One region of the Lysinibacillus sp. EB271-A1-10B genome, then DNA from elsewhere that is predicted to be linked to it. Evidence: riboswitches for the same ligand, from Rfam matches in the RefSeq annotation. Region 1 holds a riboswitch; each other region holds the start of a gene.
What was found. Region 1 has a riboswitch for thiamine pyrophosphate ahead of AC3WSK_RS07050 (ABC transporter substrate-binding protein). Riboswitches for the same ligand answer to the same signal wherever they lie in the genome.
Positions count from the first base shown of each region.

Region 1 (7,951 bases):
AAAACAGGTGGCGTCAAAGGGATTGCACTGAAAGACGGAGAAGCATTAGTCGGCATCAATGTTTTACCGCCAGATGAAACGTCCTATGTGGCAATTGTTACGCAACGCGGTGCTGTGAAGAAAATGAATGTAGCCGAAGTAGAAATGACTAGCCGTGCAAAACGCGGCTTAAAAGTATTAACAGAGTTAAAATCGAACCCGCATCGAATCGTGGCTGTCGTAAAAGTAACAAATGAGGATCAGCTAACGATCGAGACGGAAAAAGGCGTTCAAGAAATCCTTGACGTACAAGCATTAACTCGAGCAGATCGACATTCCAATGGCTCCTTTAAAGTAGATATTGCTACAGACGGTGCCATTTCACATGTCTTCACGGTCAAAAAAGAAGAGAAATAAAATTGATTTTCTAGCCCAGCTCCTTGTGAGAGCTGGGCTTTTTTATGTAAATTGAAACTAATCAGCTTTGTGCTTTGGCTAACTTATTCAATCTAAAGATGGGAGAATTGTAGAGTGATAATAAATTGATTTATTTTTAGGCTGTTTTCTAAAAGATTGTTGCAGATAAAACATAAAAACAGAGTTAATCTACAAAATGTGTAGAATCAACTCTGTTTTATGTTTGATATTTTGCAAATGGAATATTTAACTGAAGTACCCGTTAGCCATCCATGTAGCGCAAAAACCAGCGCCACACCACAGAAAATGAAAGATGGTTAAGTTCTTTCATGGGAGTTTAAGTGCGTTATTTCACAAACTATTTTACTCGTTGAAACATCGGATGACCTTCTATAAATTGAAATAAACCTCATAATTGTATCATCCTTTTATAAAAACGTTTGATAATTTTTGTGATCCTTGCTAATTAAAGCGCGCTTATAATTGAATATTTTTTTAGTATTTTGCCCAAGGATATGCTTAGGTAATTTTCTTTTTAAGAATTGTTATAATTAAAGTCATAATTCCATTAAGAGCAAATATTCCTACCAAACAATAGATTAATAATGATATGTCCGGTGCGAAGAACCTAATACTTTTCCATGGGGTACCTATAACATAAACAAATAGTGGGATCAATCCCACAGCTAGGAGGAGTGAAATGATTCCAACAGTGAACGGTAATTTTTTGTTTAGAACCTTATTTCTTCTAAGTCTGAAGAAATGGATAATCGTAAAAATAGCTAAGAGTAATGTAACTCCCAGTATACTCAATTGGATACTATAGCTTTGTACAGGCAATTCATCTGGTCCTTTTCCGTTCAGGATGGATCGAATTCCATTCATTATATGAGAAACTTGAGCATCTTCTATAAAATTATATTTATTGGTTAAAAGTACTGCTGCAATATTTTCTTCAGGTATAAAAAACATTTGCGATCTAAAATCAGATGTTGCTCCTCCATGGAAAGGGAAATGTTCTGTTTTAGAAAAATGCCAACCGTAACCGTATGTTTTACCTTCTTCTGGAGAAGTTTTTAATAACTCAAGGTTTTGTTCTGATAATAAGTCTCCGCCCTCTAACATAAATTTTAAAAATTTCGCTATATCATTTGAACTTGACGCAATATAGCCATAAGGTGCTCCTGCATGATCATAAAATCCATCACTTACAACTGGTCTACCAAACCATGACTCAAAACCAGGTATGTATCCTTTTTCTACCGCACTTTCATAATCAGCAGCGGAATTTTCCATACCAAGCGGGGTGAAAATATTCATATTCAAAAACTCTGAAAAGGTTTGGTTCGAAACATTTTCAATAATTGCCCCTAAGAGTAAATAGTTAGCAGAGTTATATTCATAAACCTCACCAGGCTCGTGAGATAACGCTACACCACTAAGTCCTTTTATAGCTTGATTGATCGCCCCCTCTTTCGGCCAATCCTTGTCCGTCACTTTAAGGCCGTCAGGTTCACTAATACCACTTGTTTGTTCTAATAGATGCAAAACTGTAATTTGTTTTGAACTGTCCGTTTGATAGGTAAACGATGGAATATAGGACTGTATCGGTTCATCCAGCCTTATTTTGTCATCTTCCACTAACATCATAATAGCCAGAGATGTAATTGGTTTGCTTAAAGAACCGATAAGAAACGGTGTGTTTGCTGTTACATTTGAACCATCACTTAAAATACCCCATTGATTTTGATAAATCGTTTCCCTGTTTTCTAATATCGCCAATGATGCGCCGGGAATATTATACATATCTAAAGACTCTTCCATAAACTTTGTTATTTTTTGTTTAGTATCTTCCGTTTTAGCAGAAGCAGAAAAAGGGGTTAGTAGGAGTAGAAAGCTCCATAAAAAAATGATTGCTTTTTTCATTGTTTTTCTCCTCACATGAACAATCAAAGTTAAATTAAACTCTAATTGTTTCTTTTTTCTCTAATAAGTCAATTAACAATTTATACGTTTGATCAAGGTCAAATTCATCGAAATTTTTGTAGGGCTAGTTCATCGAAGCAAGCCAATAAAATACCGGCAAAGGCATCGGTTTCTTTGGCCGCAACGTTTAGGTTCTTTAGGGGATTAGAAAGACTTTCTCTATTTAGCTTCACAGTATTTGTTGCTTCTCTTAATTAGAAACAGGTACTTTTCTATCATCCCTTTCACTAACTTTAGCGTATAGCGTTTTTGTTATTATGTAGTACAAAAATGTACCAGTTAATCCTAGAATAAGGAGCAACCCGCTCATATATATAGGGGGAATCCACTGTCCAACGATGATCAATAACGAAGCTATAATCATTGCTCCATAGGTAGTTAAGCTATTAAAAGCCATATAGGTGCTACGAGCGTTAGAAGGGGCAAGTTCTCCTATCATCGCCTGTTTAATGGGCACAAACATCAGCTCACCAATTGTTCCAATAAACATGGCAATAAAAAGAATCAATACGCTATTTGAAGAAGCAAAGATACTAAAACATATAGAAAAGATCAACATACCTGTAACAAGAGTCCAGCGATCACTGCATTTTTTTAACAAGAATAATACAGCACTTGAGAGGAGAACTACAAGAATAGTATTCTCTGTTCGAAGAAAACCAAGCATTTTTGTGCCATCTACAATGAAATCTATTCCAAACAAAGAAGCTGAATGTTGAGGTATATCTTTTTCGAGACGAATCCCAATATAGTTTGATAAAGACTGTTCCAAGGTAAAGATCAAGATTGCTCCTAAAATATAAAACATAAATAGCTTATCTTTTAAAACGGTTGAATAAGTTTGAAACATTTCTACGGATGAAGATTTTTTCTTATGATGAGAAGACTTAGGTGAAGGCTCTGGTGAATAAGTTTCTGTGATGAAAAATACAGTCATAAAAACAGATAACAAAGTGACTAGTGAGATCCCAATAAATAATTCAAATAAGTAGTTTTTAAAAAGAAATGCCCCAACGATTCCACCAATTGCAGTTGATAAATTCCCTAACCAGTAGCTAATTGTAAATACGAGCTTTCTCGATTCAGAATTAGTAACATCAATCATCATAGCTTGTGCAGCTGGCTGAAACATGCCTCCACAAAACATATTAATGATGAAGAATGCTGCAGAAGTATAAGGAAGGTTAAACCAAGGGGAATTACAAAGTGCTATAAACAGATACGAAAGTAATAGTCCAATCTCAGAATAAATCATTATTTTTTTTCGCCCAATTTTATCTGAAATATGCCCTCCGATAAACCCTCCAAGGACCCCACTAATGACAATTATTATAAGAATAATAGCCGTTTTAGTAGCTCCGATATTTTGAGTAAAATAAATAGCCAGAAAAGGGATAACAGCCATAGAAATAAGACCGCCTAGAAATTGCATGACTAGGCGAAGTTTGATGTTGGGATGGATATCTCTCAATTTCATATAATCACTCCTATTTAATACTATATTGTCTACAGGTCCTGGCTGGGCAAAGGGGGAGAAGGCTTAGTTATTTTTGATAGGCCCAAATAATCTTAGAGCTTGTCTCGATATATCCTTCCGCATCACGTTTGTATATTCATCAATAAATGTTAAACGCATTCCGTTTAAGATGGATAAGTACGATTCAGCAATTAATGAAGGTGATTCTTCATAAAAGTAACCAAGCCTTTGACCTTCTTCAATAACCGGATAAATACTGTTTATAAATACTTTTACGAAATCATCTAGTTCTTTAAAAAGTTTTGGGAAACGATCAGGTCTTGCAAGAACCTGCTGAATGAGACGTAAGTATTCACTTTTCATTGAAAAAAGTTGTACATGACAATCTATCATTTCCTTCACAACTTCAAGAGGCTCACCTTTAAAGTGTTCTCCTATTTCAATAAAATAAGGTTTGATTTCCTTCAATGGCTCCAAAATAGCTGATTCATAAAGCGCTTCTTTTGAATCAAAATACGTAAATACGGTACCAAAACTAACACCAGCTTCTTTTGATATGTCGGCAACTTTTGTCTCCGCAAAACCAGTATCACTGTATAATTTAATGGCAGCGTTTAAGATAGTAGATCTTTTTCTTTTCTTTTTCTCATCATTAGTAAGTTTAGTTTCCATTTTAGATACTCCTTCCAAAATAAATGATTGATTGGTCAATCAAATTCTATTGTAATATGTTTCCATTGTCAATGTGTTTAAAGAATTTTTTGAATTTTATACCTAGTTATAACAGAAATACCTCAATGAAGGGCCATAGCAGTTAGATGATTAGAAATGAGGCAGCTTAATAATAATTCATCACTATCTGTAAACAGACCCTTGTCATTTCCGGATTGATATGGGTATAATAATCATCGAAAAGTTCATATGGAAAGAATGTAGGGGGGCTGGTAGTTGCCAGCTGAGATTGTGTCCGATAGACGCTGACCCTTTGAACCTGATTTGGCTCGTACCAGCGTAGGGAACATCTATTCAAAAAAGAAAATTTTTGATACTGATTGTAAAACGTCTGGGAGGAATCCTAGGCGTTTTTTATGTTTTCAGACTTTTGTTTCCCTCTGGTAAAGACATTCATTTATGAACACTTTCACACTACTTACTTGGAGGATTCAGCATGAAAAAATGGTTATTGGTCCTAATGGTTGCACTTTTTACATTAGTGGGCTGTAGCGAAAAAGAGGCTAAAAAGGATGCTAAAGGATTAACAAAAGTATCGGTAGTTCTTGATTGGACACCGAACACAAATCATACAGGTTTATATGTAGCTGAAAAACTTGGCTACTTTAAGGAACAAGGTTTAGATGTTGATATTTTATTACCTGGCGAAACGGGTGCAGATCAGCTTGTAGCATCAGGAAAGGCTCAGTTTGGCGTAAGCTATCAGGAAGGAATTACACAGGCGCGTGTGCAGGATGTACCATTAGTATCGATTGCAGCGATTATACAACATAATACTTCGGGTTTCGCATCTACCGCATCAAAAGGCATTACGTCACCAAAGGATTTTGAAGGGAAAACTTACGGTGGCTGGGGTGCACCGCTTGAAAAGGCTGTACTACAATCACTTATGCAAACAAAAAATGCGGATATTAATAAGTTAGATATCGTCAATGCAGGCGATTTAGATTTCTTCACTATGATGAAAAAAGATATTGATTTTGCGTGGATTTATTATGCATGGACAGGTATTGAAGCAGAACTTCGCGGCGAAAAGCTGAACATGCTTTATTTAACAGATTATAGTGAGCAATTAGATTATTACACACCTGTGCTTGCTACAAATGAAAAAATGATTCAGGATAATCCTGAGACGGTAAAAGCTTTTGTCGCTGCTGCAGCAAAGGGCTATGAATATGTAATAAAACACCCTAATGAGGCAGCTGATAGTTTACTAGAAGCGGTACCTGATTTAGATAAGAACCTTGTGCATAAAAGTCAGGAATGGCTAGCAGATAAGTATCAAGACGACGCTGCACAATGGGGCGAGCAAAAATTAGCTGTCTGGGAAAACTACGCGAAATGGATGGCCGATAACAAAGTTTTAGAGGGCGAATTTAACGCAAAACAAGCATTTACAAACGACTTTTTACCGAAAAAGGAGACAAAGTAATATGGCAAACTCTTTAATAAGTGTACAAATTATCCCGAAAACTGAAACATATGAAGATGTGATCCCGTTTGTCGATGCAGCGATTGCAGTGATCGACACTTCAGGGGTGAAATATGAAGTTCATCCATTAGAAACGACAATGGAAGGCGAGCTTACGACTTTGCTGCAAATTATTGAAAAAATGAATGCCAAGATGATCGAGCTTGGCGCAATCAATGTCATTACGCAAGTGAAAATTTTATATCAGCCATCCGGTATTACAATGGATACGCTAACGGAGAAATACAAGGGATGAAGCAGGCTGTTAAACAAGGAAGGACGATAATTTTTATCGCCTTCCTCTTATTCATATGGGAACTAATTGTCCGTTTTGCTGATATTCCACATTGGCTTTTGCCTGCACCGAGTGCCATTTTGAAAGAGGGCTTTCAATCGTATGAGATGTTTGTGCCGCATGCTTTAGCTACGATCCAATTAGCACTTCTTGGTCTTGCTATCGGGATATTATGTGGGCTAACAGTTGCGGTGCTATTACATCGTTTTACGTTTATAAGGGAGCTATTTTATCCTATTCTCATTATGTCGCAAAATGTCCCGGTACTTGTCCTAGCACCATTATTAATCATTTGGTTTGGCTTCGGTTTATTGCCAAAGCTCATTATTATTTGTCTCGTGTGCTTTTTCCCTATTGTTATTTCGGCAATGGACGGCTTTCGTCAAACTTCGCCTGAGCTAAAGCATTATTTTGAGATGATCGGTGCAACGAAAGCCCAAACCTTTTGGAAGTTAGAATGGCCTTATGCGTATCCAGCAATTTTTTCAGGCATAAAGATTGCTGCTACCTATAGCGTTATGGGGGCTGTTATTGCGGAATGGTTAGGAGCGAAAATGGGGATTGGCGTTTATATGACATTGGCACAATCTTCATTTCGAACGGATCGTGTATTTGTAGCGATTTTTGCCATCGTATTTTTAAGTTTATTATTATTTAGTGCTATTCGATTACTAGAAAAACTTGTTGTGAAGGGGAGAGGAAACTATGCTAAGCATTCAAAACATTGATAAATCCTTTGATTCCCTTCCAGTTATCCGTAATTTATCTTTTGAGGTGAAGGACGGGGAATTTGTGGCGATTATCGGTCCGTCTGGCAGTGGGAAAAGTACACTTTTTCAATTAATTGGTGGTGTTTCTTCTATTGATAAAGGTGCTATTTTATTAAACGGCACAGATATCCAGAAAAAAAGAGGAACGATTGGCTATATGCCTCAGCAGCCATGTTTATTACCGTGGCGGACGATCATAGAAAACGTCACGATGGTTGAGGAGCTCCATGGAAAACCTAATGTCAACGTTGCGAAGGAATGGTTACATAAAGTGGGGCTCGCAGCATTTGTAAATGCATTTCCTAATGAACTGTCGGGTGGTATGCAACAACGGGTATCGTTTATTCGTGCAATTGTCAGTAATAAACCTATTTTATGTTTAGATGAACCATTTTCTGCACTGGATGAGTTTACAAGGCTTGAAATGCAGGCGTGGCTATTATCGATTTGGGAGAAATATAGAAAATCTATATTGTTCGTTACACATAATATTGAGGAAGCTCTGTTTTTAGCTGATCGTATTATTGTACTCACAAAACGACCAGCGACGATGAAAAAGGAAATAATCGTACCTTTTGCAAGGCCACGACAAGAAGAAATCCGCCATTCCGCTTCATTTACGGCGTTGAAGCAACAATTATTCTCGTATTTAAAAGAAGAAAAGGATGAGGCGAATGTTGATTGATGCACATATTCATTTAGATCAGTATAAAAAAAACGACATACCTCCTTTGCTAGAAGAAGCGGAACATGTCATTGCCGTAAGCATGAATCTACCGTCATGTGAAAAGACGTTGAAGCTGTCGAAAGCCTATTCTAAAGTA
Region 1 covers NZ_JBYTDL010000003.1:366,222-374,172, reverse strand. The annotation lists gene parC (DNA topoisomerase IV subunit A) at 1-396, shown strand, start outside; gene AC3WSK_RS07065 (serine hydrolase domain-containing protein) at 916-2,322, opposite strand; gene AC3WSK_RS07060 (MFS transporter) at 2,573-3,859, opposite strand; gene AC3WSK_RS07055 (TetR/AcrR family transcriptional regulator) at 3,923-4,531, opposite strand; TPP riboswitch at 4,784-4,894, shown strand; gene AC3WSK_RS07050 (ABC transporter substrate-binding protein) at 5,028-6,023, shown strand; gene AC3WSK_RS07045 (thiamine-binding protein) at 6,025-6,318, shown strand; gene AC3WSK_RS07040 (ABC transporter permease) at 6,315-7,085, shown strand; gene AC3WSK_RS07035 (ABC transporter ATP-binding protein) at 7,063-7,812, shown strand; gene AC3WSK_RS07030 (TatD family hydrolase) at 7,802-7,951, shown strand, end outside.

Region 2 (7,951 bases), on a different contig from region 1:
AGTACGGACGATTTTAGAGGATGATTCCATTCGTTCTCATCAAGAGGCGATGGAAAAAATTATTGAATATATTGGGCAAAGTTTAGATTCTACAAAACGTAATGTTTTTGTGGGACATGCCTTTGTGACGAAGTATGGAGAAGAAGAAGCAAATACGAGTGAATCAGAGCGACCTTTATCAATAGGGGGCTCGGATTGCATAAATGCGGCATTGTTTAAGCCTTTTCATTACACGGCACTTGGACATTTGCATAAAGCGCATTTTGTGTTGAATGAAACGATTCGATATGCCGGTTCTCCATTGAAGTATTCATTATCAGAGCACCTACATGAGAAGGGCTTTTTAATAGTTGAGCTAGATGAACAGGGAGAAATAACAGTTACGAAGCGAAAGCTTATACCGAGACGAGATTTACGAGTGGTAGAGGGGATACTGGATGATTTATTGCAATTACCACCAAGTGATGATTATGTATTTGTACGTTTAACAGATACTACGCCAGTAACTTCGCCGATGGAACGTATTCGTACAGTGTTTCCTCATGCGATGCATGTTGAGCGTAAAACAATACGCCAAGAAGTAGCACAAGAAATTCAAGCGGTTGAGACAGAGAAGATAGAAGACATCGATTTATTCCGATCATTTTTTACAGATATAATAGGTATACAGCCAGATCAAGATACAGAGCGTCTATTTACAGAGATGCTGCAAGAATTATTAGATGAGGAGCGAGAATCAGTAAAATGAAGCCTTTAAAGTTAACGATTACTGCATTCGGTCCATATAAAAATACAGAGGTTATTGATTTTCAACAGCTAGGTGAACATCGTCTATTTGCGATATCTGGAAAAACAGGTGCGGGGAAAACGACGATTTTTGATGCTATATGCTATGCACTTTACGGATCGGGTAGTGGTGAAGACCGTCAAGATACGGCAATGTTACGAAGCGGGTTTGCAGATGATGATGTGTATACTGCTGTGGAACTTGTTTTTGAAATGCATGATAGAGTGTATCAAATAGTACGTCAGCCAGGTCATATTAAAGAAAAGAACAAAAGTGTTACTGGTAAGAAAATAGAGCTGGCTGAAATCAAAGGAGACACACTTGATTATAGTATTGTAGAAAAACAGCAAACACTTGAGGTAGATAAAAAGCTACAGGAAATAATAGGCCTGACAAAGGATCAATTTAGTCAAATTGTTATGCTGCCACAAGGTGAATTTCGCAAACTATTAACTTCAGATTCTACGAATAAAGAAGTCATTTTGCGCAAGATTTTTAAAACAGACCGTTTTGGTGCTATGACAAAAAGACTTGATGCGAAACGAAAAGAAACAGAAAGTGATTTACTGCGCGCGAAGCAATTAAAAGAGCATCTTCTTGGCCAAATTGCGGGGGCTTTGCCACAGCGCACGTCATCTCTATTTACTTGCATTACTAATAATACCGAAAATATGCATCAGCTAAAGAAGGCTCTGGAAGAAGAGCAGACCTACTATACTGAATGTATACAATTGGAACAGCAGCGTTATAAAGCAGCTTATGCGCATCATCAAAAAGAGCAAGAGTTTTATAGTATGGCGAAAACATTGAATGAGCAATTTGATGAGCAAACGAATCGCCAGAACCGTCTGCAAGCATTGCTACAAGAGCAAGGTGTATATAGCGCAAAAGAACGTGAAATTGCATTAGCAGAAAAAGCAGAACGTCTTGTTATACTTGAGCAACAATGCGTCGATTTACGTGCTGAGCAAAATCGTAAAGAACAATCCTGTCAACAAGCAGTGACAGAGCAACAAAACGCAGAAGCTCAGTTAAAAATAGCGCAAGAAAGATTTAATGTTGAAGAGGCGAAGGAACCTGAACGCCAACACGTTTTACAACGGGAGTTACAGCTCCAAGCATTATTACCAACTTTCGAGGCGTATGAGAATAATCTTCAGCAACTGCAAATAGCTGAACAATATGTTACAACAGCCAAACTAGCAGTAGACGATAATCGTAAAATTGTAGAAACAGGACAAATGCAAGTTCAGCATCTAGCAACAACAATTGAACAATATGAAAAACAACTTGAGCCATATGAAGGTTTTTTAGAACAGTTACCGAAGCTAAAAGAGCAAGTATCATACTTAGCGCAAGTTGAAAAATACACTAGAGCAGTAGAAATGGCAGAGCAGGATGTAGCCACGACTAATGTTCACTATCAAGAAAGTAAGAAAGCTCTTCAAAAGTTGGAGCAGCAATGGATTGCGAGTCAGGCAAGTATTTTAGCACAGCAGCTTAAGGATGGAGAGGCTTGCCCAGTGTGCGGTAGTACAACACATCTCGAAACACATCGTGAGCAATTAGAGATGATCGAATTAGCACAGGTGGAAGTTTTGCGAGTAAAGGCTACTGATGCTGAGCGCAAGTTTTTAGAGAAAGAAGCTTTATTGAATTCTTCAAAGCATCTTCTGCAAGAGGCATTAGAACAGTTAGAGTTGAGTGAGGTTGATCAATCGAACCAAGCACAAATTGTAGCTTCCTTACAAAATATAGAGCAACAAATTACTATCTTAAAAGTAGTAAGCAATCAATTGTCTGATGTACGCATGCAACAAAAGGATCATCGTGCACGAATGGAGCAGCTACAAGAAAAGCAATTAAAGCTAGAGCAATATTTAGCTGAAAAGACGAAGGAATTGACTAAACAACAAGTAGTTGTGGAAGAGCAGCAAAAACATATTCCAGAAAATCTTACGACGCTACATGCAATGAAACAGGAAATTGCTCATATAGGTTCTCAAAAGGTTGCCTTACAAACTGCGTGGACTATTAGCCAACAAAGTTTGCAAGCTGCCAAGGAAGCAGCAAACAATGCTAGAATGACCGTCGAAATAGCGAAACAGGCTTTTGAGGAGCTAAAGCTGAAAATGGATGAAAAGCGCGAACAATTTTCAGTAAGTATGAAGGAAGCCGGCTTTGAAAGCTATGAAGAATTTGCTACTGGGAAGCGTAGCGTGTTGCAAATAGAAGCTTTACGGAAGGCATGCAGTGATTATGCTATGCAAATCCACACTTTACAGGTGCAAATTACTGAGGGAGCGAAGCACCTTAAAGGACAAGAGAAACAAGATTTAACGGCAATGGAAGAAAAGTTAGAGATGCTTCGTGTAACCTATGAGGAAGCCTTTAAAGTATTGCAGCAGATGGAAGGATTTGCGAAAGCTTGCACAGACTTTATCGAAAAAGTAGAGGAAGCGGAGCTGGAAATACGCTTACTTGAAAAAGAAGCGGGACGAGTAAAGGAACTTTATGCAATGTTAAATGGGCAAAATGTGAAAAAGCTGTCCTTTGAGCGTTATATTCAAATCAATTATTTAGATAAAATTACAGAGGCAGCAAATGTCCGGCTTTATCATTTATCCAACGGTCAATTTGAGCTACGACGTTCAGATCGTTTAGAAAAGCATGCTAAGCAAAGTGGACTTGGGCTAGATGTGTATGATGCCTATACAGACCAATTACGTGATGTAAAAACATTATCAGGGGGAGAAAAGTTTAATGCTTCTTTAAGTCTTGCCCTTGGGATGGCAGATGTCATTCAAAGCTTTCAAGGTAATATCCGTATTGAAACAATGTTTATTGATGAGGGCTTTGGTTCTCTTGATGAAGAGTCATTAAATAAGGCGATTGATACGCTTATTGATTTACAAGATTCTGGACGCATGATTGGCGTCATTTCGCACGTTGCAGAGTTAAAAGCTACAATGCCTGCAGTGTTGCACGTTGAAAAAACAATGAATGGTCACAGTCAAACATATTTTGAAGTGAAATAAAAAAGAGGCGTATTTCCGATGTGTGGAAATACGCCTTTTTATTACTTTTTATTTACGTTAGGATATGTTCCTTTTTTTGCAGCGATTACTTTTTTTACAATTGGAATAACGATTGGTGCTAATTTTACGGCGGTTTTGACAACTTTAGATACTTTCAAAAAATAACAGCTCCTTTTAGTACTCTCTGTTCAAGGTTGAAATGAAACTTATCGGATAACGCGAACTGCTTGAATAATATTCCAAATGACAATTCCGATTGAAACAAGAATGTAAATCAAAAATGAAACTAACCAAATGATAAGAAAAGAACTACTACCTGAATCTGGTTCAAAAGTGTTGAATGATAAAGTTGAGAAAATAAAGACTGCAAAAAATATTATTCCAAATACGACTGGGATTAAATGTGATATTAATGCTCGAAGAGAATGACTCTTTACGTCGTTATCTTTTGAAACAAAGTAAACGACTAATGGCACAATAAAGGGTGCAAAAAAGATACTGAGATAACTAAAGGCAGATAAAATTTTTTGGTTCTCCATAGTTGTACCTCCTTTTTAAATATTTACGCATGAAAAACAGTAAAGTTTCAAAAAAAATTAATGTGGAAGAGGTTGTAATCGTTACAGTGTTTGCGTACAATGAGGTTGTTCAACTAAATTAAGATGTAACGACCACAAGGGGAGCTGATGATGTCAGCTGAGACTGGGCACGTAATGCCTTAACTCTTTGAACCTGTAAGTTAACGCTTGCGTAGGGATGTGGATAGAAACCGACACTTTTACGATGTGAGGCTCTGTCCTGGCATCGTTTTTTTATCTTTATTGATGCTAGATAGGGACATATTTGCCAACTGATTTCTATTCCTGCTCTTGTATCCTACATCGGAACAAAGGAGAGAATAATTATGGACAATAAAAAACTATTAATGCTTGTGGAAATTGCGATATTCGCAGCGATTGGCCTTGTGCTTGATCAGGTTTCCTTTAAAGTATGGGCACAAGGAGGCTCTGTTAGTCTCGTAATGGTGCCAATAATGTTAATAGCATTTCGCTGGGGCCTTATTCCAGGCATGGTAACGGGTTTACTTATTGGTGTTATGCAAACAATGTTTGGTGCCTATATTATACATTGGCTTCAAGGAACACTTGATTATGGTGTTGCCTTTACGGTAGTAGGCTTAGCGGCCGTAGTGCGTGGGCCAGTGCTTGAGGCAGCAAAAGATTTAAACAAAAAGAAAATGGCGCTTTATATTATTGTAGGAACGGTATTAGCGGGCTTTTTACGTTATGCAGCACATACCATTGGAGGCGCTGTATTTTTCGCAGAGTATGCTGGCAATCAAAATGCATGGGTTTATTCAATCATCTATAATGGAACATATATGCTACCAGCAACGATTTTAACAGCGATTGTCGGTGTTTTGTTATTTACGGCAGCACCTCAATTAATGCAACGAAAATCATAATGATTATGCCCTTCACATGAGTGAAGGGTTTTTATTTTTAGGCTGTTAAAGATTGTTGCTATCAAAACATAAAGACAGATTAAATTTAGATACTGTGCAGTAATCAAGTTTCCCTTCCTAAGCAATTTCTCCATAGCTTTCAGTTATGACAAAAATTGCATTATTGAATAATCAATGGTAAAAATAGTTGAATGATGGTATATTATATAAATCTTTTGCCGATTTTACGAAAGGGAGCGCGTTAATGAATAAAACACTTGAAAATTTACAAAAAGAAATTATATTTGAAGCAAAAAAAGGATACCCCATTTTGCTTTCTGGCGCCGTTGTCTTTTTAATTTTCGCCTTTATGCCCTTAGTTTTCCCAATAGAAGCTATACGTTTAATTTGGATATTTGGCTTAGGTGTCATCTTTCCTATTGGGATTGTCATTAGTAAAATTCTGGGTGTTAATTTACTCTCTACTGACAACCCTTTAGGTACTTTAAGTGGAATAGTAGCAGCTCCTCAAGCTTTTTATATACCTGTATTTATAATTGTGTATATGAAAATACCTGAATACCTGCCCTTCACAATTGGCCTACTAGCAGGCTCTCATTTTCTGCCTTACATATGGATTTATAAAAGCAAAGCATATTTATTTGTTACTTTAGGAATCTGTCTTTCTGCTCTAATTTTAGGTGGCTTCTTTGTTGGTCAAGCTTTCACTCTAGTACCTTTAGCAATGTCTATTGTTTATGGAGTTGGTGCTCTTTTAATTCTAAGAGAACTCAAAGTCAGTCATGTTTAAGCACCTATTGTCAGTTGAATAACAGTAAACCACTGAATCTTTTTAAAAAGCATCTGAATAAAGGTGCTTTTTGTCTTTTCTAATGCTGCAACTGTGAAATAGTTAGATTCAGTTAGCGGAAAATAAAAAAGCAGAGTTAAGCGAAGCGCCAGCAACAAAGCGCCCAGCCGGAACGGAAATCAATCTCACGTTATGGAGATAAGCCTGTTTTCAGCACTTTATAATTTAAGATGGCATATAATATTTAAAGCGTTTAGCGTTTTAAGCATAGAAAGTTATGTTATATTAAATAGTAGATATTAGATGAAAGGGACGTTAAAAATGATTGTAAAAACGCAAGAAGAAATTGAAGCCTTTAAAAAAATCGGCCGTATTTGTGCTGAAATTCGTGAAGCAATGAAGGCTGCTACAAAACCAGGTGTAACAACACTAGAACTAGATGAAATTGCAGGCCGTATGTTTGCTGAGGCCGGAGCAGTTTCTGGACCTAAAGGGGAGTATGATTTCCCAGGATACACATGTATTAGTGTTAATGAGGAAGTCGCACATGGTATTCCAGGTGAACGTGTGATTAAAGAAGGAGATATCGTCAATATAGATGTATCTGGTTCATTAAACGGCTATTTTGCTGATACAGGCATTTCATTTGTAGTTGGTGAAGGTTATGAGGATAAAGAAAAGTTGTGTCGCGTAGCCAAAAGTGCTTTTGATCGTGCGATGACAAAAGTAAAAGCTGGATCAAAATTAAACCAAATCGGAAAAGCTGTTGAGCGTGAAGCATATGCTAATGATTTAACAGTGATTATGAACCTAACAGGACATGGTTTAGGTCGTTCTTTACATGATGAGCCAAACCATATTTTAAACTATTATGATGCATGGGATTCTACAATTATGAAAGAGGGTATGGTTCTTGCAGTTGAGCCATTTATCTCAGCGAAAGCGGAGCATATTGTGGAGTCTGGTGATGGCTGGACATTCGTTACGCCAGACAAATCATTAGTTGCTCAAATCGAGCATTCAATTATCGTTACAAAAGACAAACCAATTATTTTAACTTCACTTGATGAACAATAAAAAAGCTAAAATCCTGCTACCAATTTATTTTTGGTGGGCAGGATTTTTTTTAATAAATAATATACCGACAAGTAGCACCCCACATAAAAACAAGGCTGCCGTTGACACAAGTAGCTCATCAAAACCATTATGTAATACGACCCCTATATAGGACCAGATAAATACACTTGGATAGATAATATCAAAATAATGGAATCGAATATGTAGTGCTATTGCAACCCCAAGTGTCAGTAAAATAACTGCCCACAATGGATCACTAAGTCCAAAACCATTCCATTGGTAGGATGTTAGCGTGAAGCTTACATTTGTCATCAGGCTGAATGTAACCCATGCGAAGTAAATCGAGAAGGGTAAACGACCTGTAAGTGAGTTATTGCTGAAAGGGTACGTTTTGTACAACTTTGATAAATACAGTACTAAAATAAACGTACTGACGATTGACATGATAAATAATTCGTGATGCCAAACAACAATTGCTAGCGCCTGCATGATACATATGCTACTAAAGAGAACAGTCTGTTTAATAGATGTCTTTTTTAGATTCATGACTAACCAATAACCAAGTAACATGTAAACCACAATCCAAATCACATAACTAACATTAAAAGGTGCAAATATTACTGGAAAACGATTTGAAATCTCTAAGGAAGATTGACCGTTTATTTTCATGAAATAGGATGAAAAGGTTAGGATAAGTGAGACAATGTAAGTGATTGTCATCAAAAAAAATCGAGGCATGTTTTCCTCTCCCTTCGTGTTAAATTGTATAGGGAAAAGACAAATAAGTATAGGAC
Region 2 covers NZ_JBYTDL010000016.1:70,124-78,074, forward strand. The annotation lists gene AC3WSK_RS18465 (exonuclease SbcCD subunit D) at 1-748, shown strand, start outside; gene AC3WSK_RS18470 (AAA family ATPase) at 745-3,825, shown strand; gene AC3WSK_RS18475 (hypothetical protein) at 3,867-3,983, opposite strand; gene AC3WSK_RS18480 (magnetosome magnetite crystal formation protein family) at 4,032-4,364, opposite strand; TPP riboswitch at 4,492-4,599, shown strand; gene thiT (energy-coupled thiamine transporter ThiT) at 4,730-5,290, shown strand; gene AC3WSK_RS18490 (DUF7010 family protein) at 5,535-6,080, shown strand; gene map (type I methionyl aminopeptidase) at 6,402-7,157, shown strand; gene AC3WSK_RS18500 (TspO-related membrane protein) at 7,182-7,895, opposite strand.
Region 2: linked by a shared signal. The riboswitch ahead of thiT (energy-coupled thiamine transporter ThiT) and the one ahead of AC3WSK_RS07050 (ABC transporter substrate-binding protein) in region 1 are both predicted to bind thiamine pyrophosphate.

Region 3 (7,951 bases), on a different contig from region 1:
TACGAGCAAAATTTTCATAGGCTCGTCCAGTAAGGGTATTTGGCCCTTTTTCACGGTATTGAAACATAGTAATTCCGGATTGGAGAGCTTTTTCTAATACAATTATTGGCTCCTGATTGAAAACATTACCTGTACCCATAATAAAATATAGCTGTAAATCGTCACGTTTCATGTATGATCACCTCGCAGGAATCCTTATACTGTTGATAAGCAAAATGATTTGTTGGACCATGGCCATTCCCAATAGATAAATCATGAGTTATTGCTAATTGAATAAATTTTTTAGCTTCCTCAATTGCCTTTTCTATAGGTAGCCCAAGGCCAAGAAAAGCAGTTAATGCAGCGGAAAATGTACAGCCTGTACCATGCGTGTTTGCTGTTGCAATACGAGTAGATTGCATAGAAAATGATCCACCATCTTGAAAAAATACATAATCAGTAGCATGACATATATCCTCTAAATGACCGCCTTTCATAACGACGCATTGAACACCTGTCTGTAATAAAATCTGGGCTACTTCTTTAATATCTGCTATAGAATTAATTTTTCTTCCAGAAAGGGTTTCGGCCTCAGGAATGTTAGGTGTTACAATTGTTGCTAAAGGTAGCAAATAATTTCGTAATGCCTCAATTGCTTCTTGCTGTAATAAGCTCTCGCCACCTTTTGCAATCATAACAGGATCTACAATAAGTGGAATATTTACTTCGGCTAAAATATGTGCAATTGATTGGATGATTTCGGAGGAAAACAACATTCCTGTTTTAATAGCACTAATTGAAAAATCCTCGATTAGCGCTTTCAGTTGTTTTTCAACAAAGCTCACTTCAATTGGTAAAACATCTGATACACCCAAAGTATTCTGGGCCGTTAAAGCTGTAATGACAGACGTTCCAAATACTTTTAATTCCTGGAATGTTTTTAAATCAGCTTGTATACCTGCACCGCCGCCACTATCTGAACCGGCAATTGTCGTTACAATATGCATTATTCTTCACCTTCCTTTGAAAGGCGATGTAGTTCATTCAATACAGCTATTTGAAAATCGCCAATGAATCGAGTAGAAGAAGCGGCTTTTTCTGCTAATTTTTTATAAAGTGATAATGTTTCTAGTAATTGGTCAAATGGTTGATCTCCTGCGGTGATAGAGGCACAACATATTGCACTCAATAAGCAGCCTGTTCCAGTAACTTCTGTCATTTGCGAATTTCCACCTGTAACCCATTGCTGAAGTTTGCCGTCAGTAATAAAATCCTTTTCACCGGTCACAATAACAATACAATTGTATTGCTGAGCTATTTTTTGTGCCTCCATTTCTAAAGAAATTGAACCACTACCACTATCTACGCCTTTTTGTTGCCAGTCTACATTGGCAATTGCTGCAAGCTCTCCGATATTGCATCGAATCGCCGCAAATTTTATTTTCTCCAATAATTGCTGTACCGTTTGTTTCCGGTAAGTCGTTGCACCGGCTGCAACAGGATCTAAAACAACCGGAATGCCAAGAATATTTGCTTTTTTCCCTGCAAGTAACATGGATTCTTTCATTCGCTCATTAAGGGTCCCAATATTGATCAATAAGCCTGAGGCGATTGTGACCATTTCTTCAACCTCATGACCGTCATCAGCCATGACTGGAGAAGCGCCTATTGCTAATAAGCCATTTGCTTGGAAATTAGCAACCACATAATTCGTTATGCAATGAATAAGTGGATTTTGTTTACGGATCGTTTGGAAAATCAATTTAAGTCCTCCTCGTTGGATGGACGTAAGCGTGCAAAAAAGGCCCTTTTTCGTGCAAAAAACACGTAAAAGAGCCTTTCATCAGTAAGTCGATGTGAATTGCTCCCTACGTCAGTATTAACTAACAGGTTCAAAGGGTCAGGTTTTACCTTCTCAACTCTTAATGAGTCCCCCTGCAATCATGCTTTTAGTTGACCAAAATGTACCATATTATTCATTCGCGTTCAATAGGGAGTTTTTTATTTTCATTCAGCAACTCTGTACGAAAGCGACGATTACGCCAATTTGAAATGAATAGAAGCAATACGTGACTGATGCCATATAGCGGAGCATGATAGTTGTCACGACTTTAATAAATTAGAGTGAATTCAATTGAAAATGATAAAAATTGAGTTTTATAATGGGCGTAACAAAAGGGGGCAATTGCCATGAAAAGAGAAGATTTAATCGCACCAGAATGGTATAACATTTCAGAAGAAATTGAAAAATATGCACAGGATCCTACGAAAAATGCATTATTAGTTTATAGCGAAGACGAGGAAATTCAGTACTTAACATATACAACTTTACTTGAAAAGGCGAATCAGGCAGCACATGTATTTACCTCCCAAGGTTTAAAAAAAGGCGATGTTATTTTAGTCATGGTACCGAGATCAGTGGAAGCATATATCGTGTATATTGCAGCTTTGAAGGCAGGTTTAACTATTATACCTAGTTCAGAAATGCTGAGAACTAAAGATATTGAATATCGAATCAATCATGCCGATGCAAAAGGAGTTGTTGCATTTGAGCCTTATATTGAACAATTTGATAATGTGGAAAATTTACAAGCAATAAAGCAATTTGTCATTGGTCATGCACATGAACCTTGGCAACCGTTGCTTGAAAGAATGCATAGCCAACCAACATCTTATATAAGCTCTACTCCAACTAAGAGTACAGACATTGCATTTTTAGCATATACAAGTGGTACAACAGGCAATCCAAAGGCAGCGGTACATACACATAGCTGGGGTTACGCACACTTGCGAACTACTTCACCAAATTGGTTAGGTGTTCAAGAGGGTGACATTGTTTGGGGAACAGCAGCTCCAGGCTGGCAAAAATGGATTTGGAGTCCGTTCCTCGCTACTTTAGGAAGTGGTGCAACAGCATTTGTTTACAAAGGTCACTTTGATGCGGCAACTTACTTTAGACTGATTGAAAAATTCAATATTAATATTCTGTGTTGCACACCAACCGAATATCGATTTATGGCGAGTCTTGAAAATTTACAAGATTTTAATGTAAGTACAATACGTCAGGCTGTGTCAGCGGGTGAACCTTTAAATAGTGAAGTGATAAAAGTATTTTCCGAAGTTTATAATTTACAAGTACGAGATGGCTATGGACAAACAGAGAATACATTACTTGTTGGTACAATGGTAGGGATGGAGTCTAGAATGGGATCAATGGGCAAACCTACTCCGGGTAATACTGTTGAAATTATAAATGATCTTGGAAATCCTGTTGCGGTTGGGGAAATTGGAGATATTGCTGTACACTGTGAAACGCCCGCGTTATTTAAAAAATATTTAAACGATCCAGAACGGACAAATTTACAATTTAGAGGCGATTGGTATATTACCGGAGATCGTGCATACAAAGATAATGATGGTTATTTTTGGTTTGAAGGACGCGGGGATGATGTCATTATTTCGTCTGGGTATACGATTGGACCATTTGAGGTAGAAGATGCATTGTTGAAGCATCCTGCAGTGAAAGAAACTGCCGTTGTTGCAAGTCCAGATGAGATTCGTGGAAATCTCGTGAAGGCGTTTGTTGTGCTCTGTGAAGGAGAAGTTGGTAATGAAACACTTATAAAAAAACTACAAAGCCATGTAAAAACTTTAACAGCCCCATATAAATACCCTCGTAAGATTGAGTTTGTTACTGAGCTGCCAAAGACCTCATCAGGCAAAATTCGTCGTGTCGAATTACGAGAGCAAGAAAAAATCCATTTTATCAAGCATCATTAATTTCCTAGGAAATAATGTCGAAAATCAAAGTTCCTGCTTTTTTATAATATTAGGTAATGTATTATAGGTTGAATAAGTTAAAGTTTTTGCAAAGTGTTGGAGATCAACTTCGTATTAGGGTGATAAGCCATATTATTTGGGGGAGACATCATTAGTTAGTTGGAAAATCAACCCTACATTATTTTAATGAACTTGGAAAAAGGTGCAACCTTAAGTAAACATGGCTGAATAGGTGCGAAAAGATTTTTCAAAAATATTTTTGATAAGCTGTCTCAGTTGCAATTAATTCCCTCCATTTAGTAATATTAAGTACATATGATGATTAGGAGGCGTTTATATGGCACAAGTAACATTTAAAAATGGTCAAGTAACACTTGTAGGGAACGAAGTAAAGGTTGGAGATCAAGCACCAGATTTCTCTATATTAGCGAATGACCTATCACCTGTTACATTAAAAGATTCAGAGGGGAAAATTCGTTTATTTAGCGTGGTACCATCATTGGATACTGGTGTATGCGATGCACAAACACGTCGTTTTAATGAAGCAGCAGCTGGCTTAGGTGATAATGTAGTAATCTATACAGTATCTGTTGACCTTCCATTCGCTCAAAAACGTTGGTGTGGTGCAGCAGGTATTGATGCTGTTCAAACAGTTTCAGATCACCGTGACCTGTCATTTGGTGAAGCATATGGTGTCTATATTCAAGAGTTACGTCTTCTAACACGCGCAGTATTTGTTGTGGATGCAAATGACAAAGTGACATATGTGGAATATGTTCCTGAAGCAACAGACCATCCAAACTATGAAGCGGCAATTGCAGCTGTCAAAGCACTAGCATAATTTATTGATTTTAGGCTAAGATATTACTAGACAAAGGGGCTGTGACAAGTTTTTGTCACGGCTCTTTTCTGCGTGAAAGGAAGTTGTGTATGGAAAACATCGAGAAGTTGTTTGGTATGCTAAATGAACATGCTGAAAAGATAGAAAAAGAACATAATATTACATTGCTAGAGGGTATTCTAGATGGCTTAGAGGCATGGCTAGGTGGGGAAGTTGATTTTTCACAAGAAGGTGCTACGAAGGAAGATGTGCGCAAAGCGATTCAAATTGCTGTTTTAAAGGGAATGCGAAAAGGCTCTCAGCCGAATCATCAGATGACACCAGATACTCTTGGGTTATTAGTTGGTTATTTTGTGGAGCAACTATTTGCAGATCGTCTAAAAACCGAAAAAATTTCGATTTTAGATCCAGCAGTAGGTACAGGGAATTTACTCCTAACAGTTATGAACTTATTAGACGAGAAAATAGAGGCAACAGGTGTAGAGGTTGATGAACTGCTTATTCGTATAGCTGCTGCTACAGCTGATTTGACAGAGCAGCCTGTTTCCTTATACCGTCAAGATGCGTTACAAGATTTATTAGTAAGTCCTGCAGATGCTATTGTTTGTGATTTACCAGTGGGATATTATCCGAATGAAGATATCGCATTAGACTATGAGCTGTGCCCTTCAGAAGGGTTGAGCTATGCGCATCATTTATTTATTGAGCAATCCATTAACTACACGAAGGATGGAGGCTATTTATTTTTCCTTGCACCAACGCATCTCTTTGAATCTGAGCAATCGAAACAACTGCATAAATACATTCAAAAGCATGCTTGGATTCAAGCAATTATACAATTGCCAGATACAATGTTCGCCAATAAAGCACTAGAAAAGAGCATTGTCATTTTACAAAAACAAGGTAAGGATTTCAAAGCCCCAAAAGAGGTGCTATTAGCAAAAGTACCAAATATGCAAAATAAACAAGCTCTAGCTATGTTCTTTGAAAAAGTGAATATGTGGCAAGAAGGGAAATAAGTAAAAAAAGGTATCCGAAATTGGATACCTTTTAGTTTATCAATAATAAAATATGTATCAATGAACAACTGTTGGTTTTCACCCTGAGTTTTCACACCCTAGAATAGGTGAAAAAGTTAAGCCGAAATAGTATTAATTATAATTAATACTAAAAAGATTCAGCTTAAGACTTCCTAATAGAAAAAAGAGAAAATTTTATGTTCCCTAGTGCTAACGTAGCGGCAGCAACAAAGCTCCCAGTCGTAACGGAAATCAACCCCCTCGTTTTTTACCAGAGAGCCATACTTTATTTAATAAGAACTTTAATCCCATTCACATATTAATTTTTCAACAACAAGAAAAAGGTATCCAATATTGGATACCTTTTATGTAATACAAAATTAATTTTCAGGTGTGCGGATAACAAGTACGTCACATTTAGCTGAGCGTACAATCGCTTCAGATACTGAACCGATTAGGAAGCGTTCTACTGCATTTAGACCAGTTGCACCACAGATGATTAAGTCTGCGTCTACAATTTTAGAAAGCTCTTTTGTAATGATATTTTTTGGTGAGCCATATTCAATTACAAGGTTAATATTTGTTAAGCCTTCTTCTTCAGCTTGCTTTTTGTAACCATTTAGTAGCTCTTCAGAGAATGCTTGAGCACGCTCTGCAATTGAACGGTCATATGCTTCAATAGCAGCGAAAGAACGTGTATCAATAACATTTACTAAATTTAATACAGCACCATCGTTACGTTTTGCTACGTCAATTGATTTACGGAAAGCGTATTCAGCTTCCTTCGAACCGTCTACTGCAACTACAATGCTTTTATATTTATTAGCCATTTGTATTACCTCCCTGATTTGTATATGTTGATTATACCAAATGATTTTCTAAAGGAAATACTTTCCGGAAGAAAAAATGTGAAAAAATGAAGACGTTTACAGTGATTCAGTTAATCATCATAACATAGGAGATTCACATTCCTCTAAGGTGCTGCGAACTCCAAAGAGCTGTACAACCTTCACTCTTATTAACTAATAAAGGGAATATGTTTTAATAAATGTCATCCTGGAAGAAAGATAATTGTAGGAAAATTACCACTTTATTAATTTGAATATTTAGCATTATAAAAATATTTTTAATTTTATCTATTATTATTTTAATTAAAGCATTTTTTGTTTATGTTTGGTAATATGGAAATGCAAGGGGTGCATCAATACATCGAAGAGTATGTAACAATATGTGCTTATTTTTTAGGTAATGGAAGGGGATAGGGAAGATGAAGATTGGTATTCCAAAAGAGATTAAAAACAATGAAAATCGTGTAGCCATGACACCAGCAGGGGTTGTTACATTAACAAATTCAGGTCATGAAGTGTTCATTGAAACGGGAGCAGGTTTAGGCTCAAGCTTTACAGATGCAGACTATGTTGCTGCAGGCGCTCATATTGTTGATACGGCAAAAGAAGCATGGGCGCAAGAAATGATTATGAAAGTAAAAGAACCTGTAGCGTCAGAATACGATTACTTCTATGAAGGTCAAATCTTATTTACTTATTTACATTTAGCGCCAGAGCTTGAATTAACGCAGGCACTTTTAAATAAAAAAGTTGTAGGCATTGCTTATGAAACTGTGCAATTAACAAATGGTTCTTTACCGCTTTTAACACCAATGAGTGAAGTTGCTGGTAAAATGGCAACACAAATTGGTGCACAATTCTTAGAGAAAAATCATGAAGGTAAAGGTATTTTACTAGGCGGCGTATCAGGTGTACCACGTGGTAAAGTTACAGTGATCGGTGGCGGTATAGCTGGAACAAACGCGGCGAAAATAGCTGTCGGAATGGGTGCTGATGTAACGGTAATTGATTTAAGCCCAGAGCGTTTACGTCAATTAGAAGATTTATTTGGCCGTGATGTACAAACATTAATGTCCAATCCATATAATATTGCAGAATCAGTGAAAAACTCAGATTTAGTAGTTGGAGCTGTTTTAATTCCTGGAGCGAAAGCACCAAAGCTAGTTTCTGAGGAAATGATTCAGTCAATGCAACCAGGCTCAGTAGTAGTCGATATTGCTATTGACCAAGGCGGTATTTTTGCGTCATCTGATCGAGTGACGACACATGATAATCCAACTTATGTAAAACATGGAGTTGTACATTATGCAGTAGCGAATATGCCAGGAGCTGTACCACGTACATCAACAATTGCTTTAACAAATAATACAATTCCTTATGCACTTCAAATTGCTAACAAGGGTTATAGACAAGCATGTGTTGAAAACGCTGCATTGAAACTAGGTGTTAATACAATTGATGGACATCTTGCTTACAAGGCTGTT
Region 3 covers NZ_JBYTDL010000006.1:80,931-88,881, reverse strand. The annotation lists gene thiE (thiamine phosphate synthase) at 1-172, opposite strand, end outside; gene thiD (bifunctional hydroxymethylpyrimidine kinase/phosphomethylpyrimidine kinase) at 162-986, opposite strand; gene thiM (hydroxyethylthiazole kinase) at 986-1,741, opposite strand; TPP riboswitch at 1,828-1,926, opposite strand; gene mbcS (acyl-CoA synthetase MbcS) at 2,170-3,759, shown strand; gene tpx (thiol peroxidase) at 4,097-4,600, shown strand; gene AC3WSK_RS10845 (class I SAM-dependent methyltransferase) at 4,690-5,619, shown strand; gene AC3WSK_RS10840 (universal stress protein) at 6,000-6,449, opposite strand; gene ald (alanine dehydrogenase) at 6,887-7,951, shown strand, end outside.
Region 3: linked by a shared signal. The riboswitch ahead of thiM (hydroxyethylthiazole kinase) and the one ahead of AC3WSK_RS07050 (ABC transporter substrate-binding protein) in region 1 are both predicted to bind thiamine pyrophosphate.

Region 4 (7,951 bases), on a different contig from region 1:
CAAAGTGCTATCGATTTGGAGGTTCAAAAATGACCAATATAATGAATTCATTCGGTTTTCTAAGTTTTAAATTAGCGGAGGCTTTAGAGGGAAATCTCGAGCTATATATTAGCGAAAAATTTCACATGAAATCTAGAGAAGTCGGGATCATGATGGCTGTAAAAGACCAAAAGCTTAGCCAAATTCAAATAGGGCAGATTTTAAAGTTAGATAAAAATAGTGTCCGCTTTTTTATCGATGGTCTAGAAGAAAGAAAGTATGTTTATAGAGAAAAAAATCCAGAAAATAGAAGAGAAAATTTAATATGCCTTACGGAACAGGGTGAAAATTTGGCAGAAAAATTAATGAAGACCCTTGTGATTTCTGAGAATGAAGTTTTAAACGTACTCTCATTGGAAGAAAAAGAGCAATTAAAAAACATTATGAAAAAAGTATATGAAAATCGTTCATAGGGATTAAAACCTTATAAATAAAAAAGGAAAGGGTAATAGAGATATGAAGGCAGTAGAGGTTATGAAGGAGTATTTAAGAAGAGCGCAAGTAGAGGGGCACGACTTATCTGACATGTATGCAAATCATGGGGAATTGAAAAATTTTAAAGGTCAAACTTTTAAAGGAAAAAAAGAAATACAGAACTTTTACATGTCATCTATGCCGACAGGCTTTAAATTAACGATCCACAATATTGAAGGCGATGATATAGAAGCTAGAGCTATCATTTCGACTACTTGGGATGGTTTGCCAAACCCAGTGATTTTGGAAGAAAAGTTGATTCTTGAAAATGAAAAAATTAAATCATTTACAATGATCCCGAAATAAAAGGAGAAGGAAGCTATGTCAGTATATCCTAATAAAAATCCTCTTCCTACGCCTGAAAGAGACACGAAATACTGGATTGGCGTAGTATCTCTTAATCATGTACAAAAAGGGGTTAAGGGAGGGTTCGGCCAGTTATGTCATGGCAAAGAAAGACCTTTGAAACGAATGCAAAAAGGAGATTGGATCATTTATTATTCTCCTAAAAAAAGTCTAGATGGTAATGAACCTGTAAGAGCATTTACCGCAATTGGAAGGATAAAGGACGACCGAATATACGAGTTACAAATGGCGGAAAATTTTATTCCTTTCCGAAGAGATATAGACTTTTATAAAGATGCAAAAGCTGTACCAATAAAAAGAATCTTAGATTTTTTAGAATTTGTAGAAGATAAATCGAAATATGGCTATAAATTCAGATTTGGTCATTTTGAAATAAGCAAAAAGGACTTTTTATTAGTTGCTCATGAAATGGGATTACCGTTGAAGTATGGGTGAATTTGGTTGGACAAAAAACGTTACTTTCTTAATTCCCCTTAAGAAAATAACGTTTTTAAATTTGCCTAAATCTTTATTTAAGAAGAGTATTAAGGTTAGTTACAAATACTGTCTTGCGCAAATTGCTAGCAACGACAATGCCTAATACAGCACCAATAGTACTTGAAGTTAAAAAGGCTGGCATGAAAAATAAAGCAGCTACAGAAGTCCCCGTTAATAAATGTGCGTAGGGCACTGCAATGAGTGAGGCAATAATACCTGTCCCAAACATTTCACCGACACCTGCGAGCCATTGTTTGTCGCTGTATTTATAGGCAAGGGCGGCGCATAAAGCACCAATGACACTGCCAGGTATAGCTAATAATGAGCCTGTACCTGTTAAAATACGAATAATAGCTGTGATAAAGGCGATCATAACAGTAGGCACTGGTCCAAGAATAATCGCGCCAATAACATTAATGGCATGCTGTACAGGGTAGGCACGCGCAATTCCTGTCGGTATTGAAACGAAGGTAGAACCTGCTACGGCAATTGCTACTAATAAGGCCATGATTGTTAATTTTCGAATTGACATATTTTCCACTCCTATTTTGTATTTATTGAATTGCTAATAAACCAGAAAAAAGCCGCTCCCTATAAGCATTAGGAAGCGGCCTTGCATTTAAAATAGTAAAAAGCAAGTGTCGCCACTTCCCTCCGCTAGTGTGAACTAGATCAGGTTCAAAGGGTCCGTATATGACAATATGCGTCTCAGCCTTTTAAAGACTCCCCTAGTGGTAATGATTTTAACTCTTAATTTTTCTAATAATAACGTAGTCAAGACAGCCTGTTTCCCTCGATATACAAGGAGTTTAACAGGAGGAATCAATCATAGTTACTAACATTTTAGCACACTCGAAAGAACAGAGCTAGAACTGCCACATACTCAATGGATGGTCTACAAGTGTCGTCACTAAAGAAATAGGGAGGAATCCTTCAAGTGAAGAACTAAAGTTGAAGCGCGATCAATAATTTGTCGCCTTTTTATGTATTGAGTCTCTCCATTCCGTGTGCATGGTCAACAATATTTTTCAGCTTATTACACTCCACTATGCAGTCTTGTTGGAGGAAATGTGTAGGTATATAATGGAATATATACCGCGAAACTAACTAAAGGAAAACCAAAACCATGAATACCAAACAAACCAATACGAATCGTTTAAGACTCATGCCATTTCAAATGACGAGGGATATTTTAAAGGTGTGGAAGTATGCGTACCGTCCTTTTCTTTTATTTGAATTGATATACAAACTGCTAACGATAAGTGTATTTATCCCGTTGTTATCCATAATTTTCAACAAATTACTGGCTGTAGGGGGCTTCGAAGCAGCCGCCAATCATGACCTTCTGCGCTTCTTGTTCAGCAAATATGGCTTACTTAGTGTACTAGTAATGGTGCCAATTGCGATAATGCTCATTTACACAGAGTTCACGGTTCTCTTCTATATTGCGTACTACGGGATTCAGGAGAAGCGCCCACGAATCCGCCCTGTATTGTTCAAGGCAATCTCTAGCTTACCAGGCTTATGGCGCATCGGGGTTTTCGGACTTGCTCTCTATTTATTGCTCCTGTTCCCGCTACTTGATGCCAACATCGGCGGAACACTTTTACCTAATATGACAGTTCCAAACTTTATTACGGGCGAGCTGATGAAGACAACCTTCGGAACTATCGCTCTTGTTATCGTCGGACTGCTCATCTTGGCATTGAACTTAATCTGTATCTATGCTCTGCCGATTATGGTATTGGAAGGCAAGTATCGATTCTGGAACGCCGTTCGCGAGAGCAAGCGATTGTTCTGGCGTAGTAAGTGGTCATTAGTTAGAGCTGTGTTTGAATGGGTAGTAATCTTCCTGTTTCTGTTTATTCTACTTATCTGTTTAATCATCCTAATCGTGCTTCTCCTTCCTAGTGGGGATGGTGAGTCCAGATTAATGACTACCATTGGCGTCATGCTAAGCCTTGGTTTGTATATCGCAACACTAATTATGACTCCAATGTTCATTACCATCATCACCTTGCTCTATGTACGCTATCAAGGCCATGACCATGTGAACATTGATACCGATGGAGTCGATGCTACTGTCTGGAAAGGACGCGATATGCAGCGTTCGCTCATGCGACGTTATCGTTCAATGCTGACTACATTCGGACTGTTCATTCTTATTGTTATAGGCTGGGGAGCAACTGCCCTGTTGACTGATTGGGGAGAAACCAATGAAAAGTTCATCATTATGGCTCATCGGGGCGACACCACTTCAGGCATAGAGAATACAATGGGTGCCTTCGAAGGCGCCATTCGCACAGGTGCTGATTATATCGAGCTCGATATTCTGCAGACGAAAGATGGCAAGCTTGCGGTCATCCATGATGAGAATTTGAGACGATTGTCCGGCAAAAATGTGAATGTTTTTGATCTTTCCCTTGCCGAACTTCAACAAATTTCGCTGCGCGTAGGCAAGTTCCAAGACAATGTCCCATCTCTTGATGAGGTGTTGGAGCGTACGAAAGGTAAAATCAAGCTTAATGTGGAACTCAAAACACATGGACATGAAAAGAATTTTGTCCCTATCTTAGTGGATACGATTCGTAGACATAAGGCAGAACAACAGATTATTCTCCAGAGCTTAGACTATGAGCTCGTAAAGAAAGTGAAGAAGGCCGCACCAGATTTAACAGTCGGGTATGTCATATTCGCTACATTCGCTTCGCTTAATCAGTTCGACGCGGATTTCTTCGTTGTTGAAGAGTCTTTCGCCCGTCCACGATTGATTAGTTCAGCGAAAATAATTGGCAAGCCGATTTATGTTTGGACCGTGAATGATGTGAAGAGCGTTGAACACCTCTATACGTTAGGTGTAGATGGCATCATAACGGACATTGCCGTTGACGCAAAGGAGACCGTTCAAAAGTTACAGAAAGAATAGGGTCAGAAATGAAAATATCATCTGCTCTTTTTTGAATAAAGCATGAACACCCGGTATTTCGCACGAGGCGCTAAATACCGGGTGTTTTGTGTTATCTATAGTTGCACATTATGACTGTCAGTCTGCAACTTCTCAAGTTTTATGTTGGTAACTTCTTATGAATAATCTTTCTCTATACAGCAAGTGAATAAAATTTTCCTATTGTCCAACGAGTTATCTAATCGTTGCGGTCATGCTAGTAAAAATAGTCAATCACTTTTCAGACTATTTTGTATCAGGATGCATAAGGTGAGGGGCTTTTTTCATTGTCCAAATAAGGGCAAGGAAGAAGCATGCCATTAAAATAATAGCCCCGAAAATATAAGGACTGTTCATATTCCAATCGAATAAAATACCTGCTAAAGCTGGACCAATCATATTACCAAGACTCATATACGCATTGTTCAGACCAGCTGCAAAGCCCTGTTCATTTTCAGCAAGCTTGGAAATCAACGTGTTGACTGCTGGACGAATCAATGTCGTAGCTGTAGAGAAGATTGTCGCTACCACTAAAATAAGAGCAAAGCCAGATACGAATAGTATTAAGAATATTGACACGGATGCAATAAATAAATTGACTAACACTACTTTCATTTCGCCGAAGCGATTAAACAGTGGTGTAATCACAAACATTTGAACAACAACACCAAAAGCGCCTCCCACAACTAATATAATGGCGATATCAGTAGGTGTGTAATTAAACTTATCTGTCACAAATAATGATAATGTTGTTTGGAAGTTAGCAATCCCGAATGAGAATACTAGCATGATAATAAGCATGACAAAATAAGGCATTCGGACTGAACGTGCCATTTGCTTTGCAAGATTATCCTGCCTCTGCGTTTTTTGTGCTGTGTTTGGTTTTGCACCAGGCAATAAAAAGAACGATAAAATCGCTGCTAAAATAGCTGCACATCCAGCTGTATAAAATGGGAAATGCAAACTAACTTTTGAAAGGAATCCACCGATACCTGGACCAATCATAAAGCCAAAGGACATTGCTGCTCCTAGCATACCCATACCTTTTCCTCGTTCCTCATACGTTGTGACGTCTGCCACAAAAGCCATAATAGGAGGTGCCACAAATGCAGAACCAAGGCCACCTAAAAAGCGTGCCAAGAAGAGCATCCACACATCTGTAGAAAGCCCGAAACCAATTTGTGCAAGTCCTGTTACGATAAGACCGAAGATAATGAGATTTTTTCGACCGTATTGATCTGAAAGATTCCCAGCAATTGGAGAAAATACGAATTGTGCTAAGGCGAACGTTGCAATCAACATGCCAAGTACTTGTCCTGCAGCACCAAATAGTTTTAAATACTCAGGCATGACAGGAATAATAATTCCAATACTCCCCATTGCGATAAACATATTAAACATTAAAATAAACAAAGCCGCCTTATTAGACTTCTGCTGGGTCATCGAATACCCCTTTCTTTATTCAAATATATTACAGTCTACCACAAGGCTTGTACGTTTACTATTGACTATAAGTCTGAAATAAGAATTCAGATGACCTTCCGGCAAAACGAGGGGTTGATTTCCGTTCCAACTGGGCGCTTTGTTGTTGCTGTCGCTTTGTTTTCGCACAGATAAACATTTGCTGTCGCTTTGCTTTCGCACAGATAAACATTTGCTGTCGCTTTGCTTTCGCACAGATAAACATTTGCTGCCGCTACGCTTTCGCACAGAGCAGAGCTTCCTGGGGGCGTCCGATGAGCCGCTTCGCTACGCTGCAGAGTCTCATCTGTGACGCTAATCCCCAAGGAGTCGCCCAGTCTCCACTCCAATCAACGACTACAAAAGAATGTATCTTTCTTACATATCACTCTAATTTATAGTAATAAGGCTATGTATCCTAGCCTCTTTTTTCGTTTAGCTAATGGTAGACTTCTATGGTGAAACTTGTGCAGTATTTGTTTTAATAATTAGAATCCCACACCTGACAGTAAGATTAAAAAAATATAACATCAAAAAAACGCAAGAAATCAACTTTTCTAAAATTGATTTCTTACGCTTTTTAAGTTTATTAGCTTTGAGCTTATCGAATACTCATTTTAAATTCTAAAAACAGCTCATTGTATTTACCTAAATAATCAGGGCCTAAGTTTTTATAAACTTCTAATGTTTTACGTTGTTCTTCAGAAGGATAGAATCGCTTATCAGATACAACTTCCTTATCCATTAACTTCACCGCTGCAATATTAGGAGTAGAGTAGCCTACATAATCAGCGTTTTTAGCACCTGATTTAGCTTTTAGCATGAAATTAATGAAGGCATGTGCACCATCTATATTTTTTGACGTTTTTGGGATGACCATATTGTCAAACCATAAGTTTGAGCCTTCCGTCGGTACAGCAAAGTCTAAATCTTCATTTTCTGACAACATGTCAGCTGCTTGACCAGACCAAGTGAGTGCCACGCTCGCTTCATTATTAACCATCAGCGGTGTAATTTCATCCCCGATAATAGCTTTTACATTTGGCGCCATGGTGATTAGCTTATCAGTAGCTTCACGTAGCTCCTCGTTATTTAAAGAGTTTAGAGAGTAGCCAAGGCTGTTTAAGCCCATACCAATCACTTCACGTGCACCGTCTACTAAAAAGACTTTACGCTTTAATGAAGGATCCCATAAGTCCTCCCAAGATGAGAAGTCAAGGTTTCCAACGAGCTTTGGATTATAGACAACGCCGACTGTTCCCCAGAAATATGGAACAGAATATTTATTGTCGTCATCAAATGGTAAATCTAAAAAATAAGGATCGATATTTTTAAAATTAGGGATTTTCGTTTTATCTAAAGGAACAAGTAAGTTTTCTTCCTTCATTTTTTCAATCATATATTCAGAAGGTACTGCAATATCGTAAGCTGTACCACCTTGTTGAATTTTTGTCATCATTGCTTCATTTGAATCAAACGTCTCATAAATAACGTGAATCCCTGTTTCTTTTTCAAATTGTTTCAGCAAATCAGGGTCAATATATTCTCCCCAGTTAAAGATTGTTAACGTATCTTTACCACTTTTCCCACCACCCGCACTTAGGGCGTCAGCAGCATAGAATAAAAGGGCGGAAACAACAAGTATTGCGATTGTTGCTTGAATTAATTGCTTCATTGAGTTCCCCCCGTTCTTTTACTAGCGCGGCTTGTGATGAAGTAATAGCCGACTACGACTATAACCGTTACAAAGAATACTAAACCAGAAATAGCATTAACCGTTAAGGAAATACCGGCACGTGCCATCGAATAAATTTCAACAGATAATGTACTGAAACCGTTACCTGTTACGAAAAATGTTACCGCAAAGTCATCTAGAGAATACGTTAAGGCAAGGAAGAACCCCGCAAAAATACCAGGTTGAATATACGGTAAAATAACACGCATCATAACATCTTTTTTCGTTGCTCCTAAATCTAATGCAGCGTCGATTAATGATTTATTCATTTCTAATAGTTTCGGTAAAACCATCAGAACAACGATTGGAACACTGAACGCTACATGTGCTAATAACACAGAAGCAAAGCCTAATTTAATACCAATCATTGTGAATAAAATTAAAAAGCTTGCACCAATAATGACATCCGGGCTAACAATTAACACATTGTTTAAAGAAAGTAGTGTATTGCGCAT
Region 4 covers NZ_JBYTDL010000001.1:455,270-463,220, reverse strand. The annotation lists gene AC3WSK_RS02190 (MarR family winged helix-turn-helix transcriptional regulator) at 30-452, shown strand; gene AC3WSK_RS02185 (ketosteroid isomerase family protein) at 496-819, shown strand; gene AC3WSK_RS02180 (EVE domain-containing protein) at 835-1,314, shown strand; gene thiW (energy coupling factor transporter S component ThiW) at 1,388-1,888, opposite strand; TPP riboswitch at 1,989-2,096, opposite strand; gene AC3WSK_RS02170 (glycerophosphoryl diester phosphodiesterase membrane domain-containing protein) at 2,483-4,282, shown strand; gene AC3WSK_RS02165 (MFS transporter) at 4,547-5,743, opposite strand; gene AC3WSK_RS02160 (ABC transporter substrate-binding protein) at 6,363-7,436, opposite strand; gene AC3WSK_RS02155 (ABC transporter permease) at 7,433-7,951, opposite strand, start outside.
Region 4: linked by a shared signal. The riboswitch ahead of thiW (energy coupling factor transporter S component ThiW) and the one ahead of AC3WSK_RS07050 (ABC transporter substrate-binding protein) in region 1 are both predicted to bind thiamine pyrophosphate.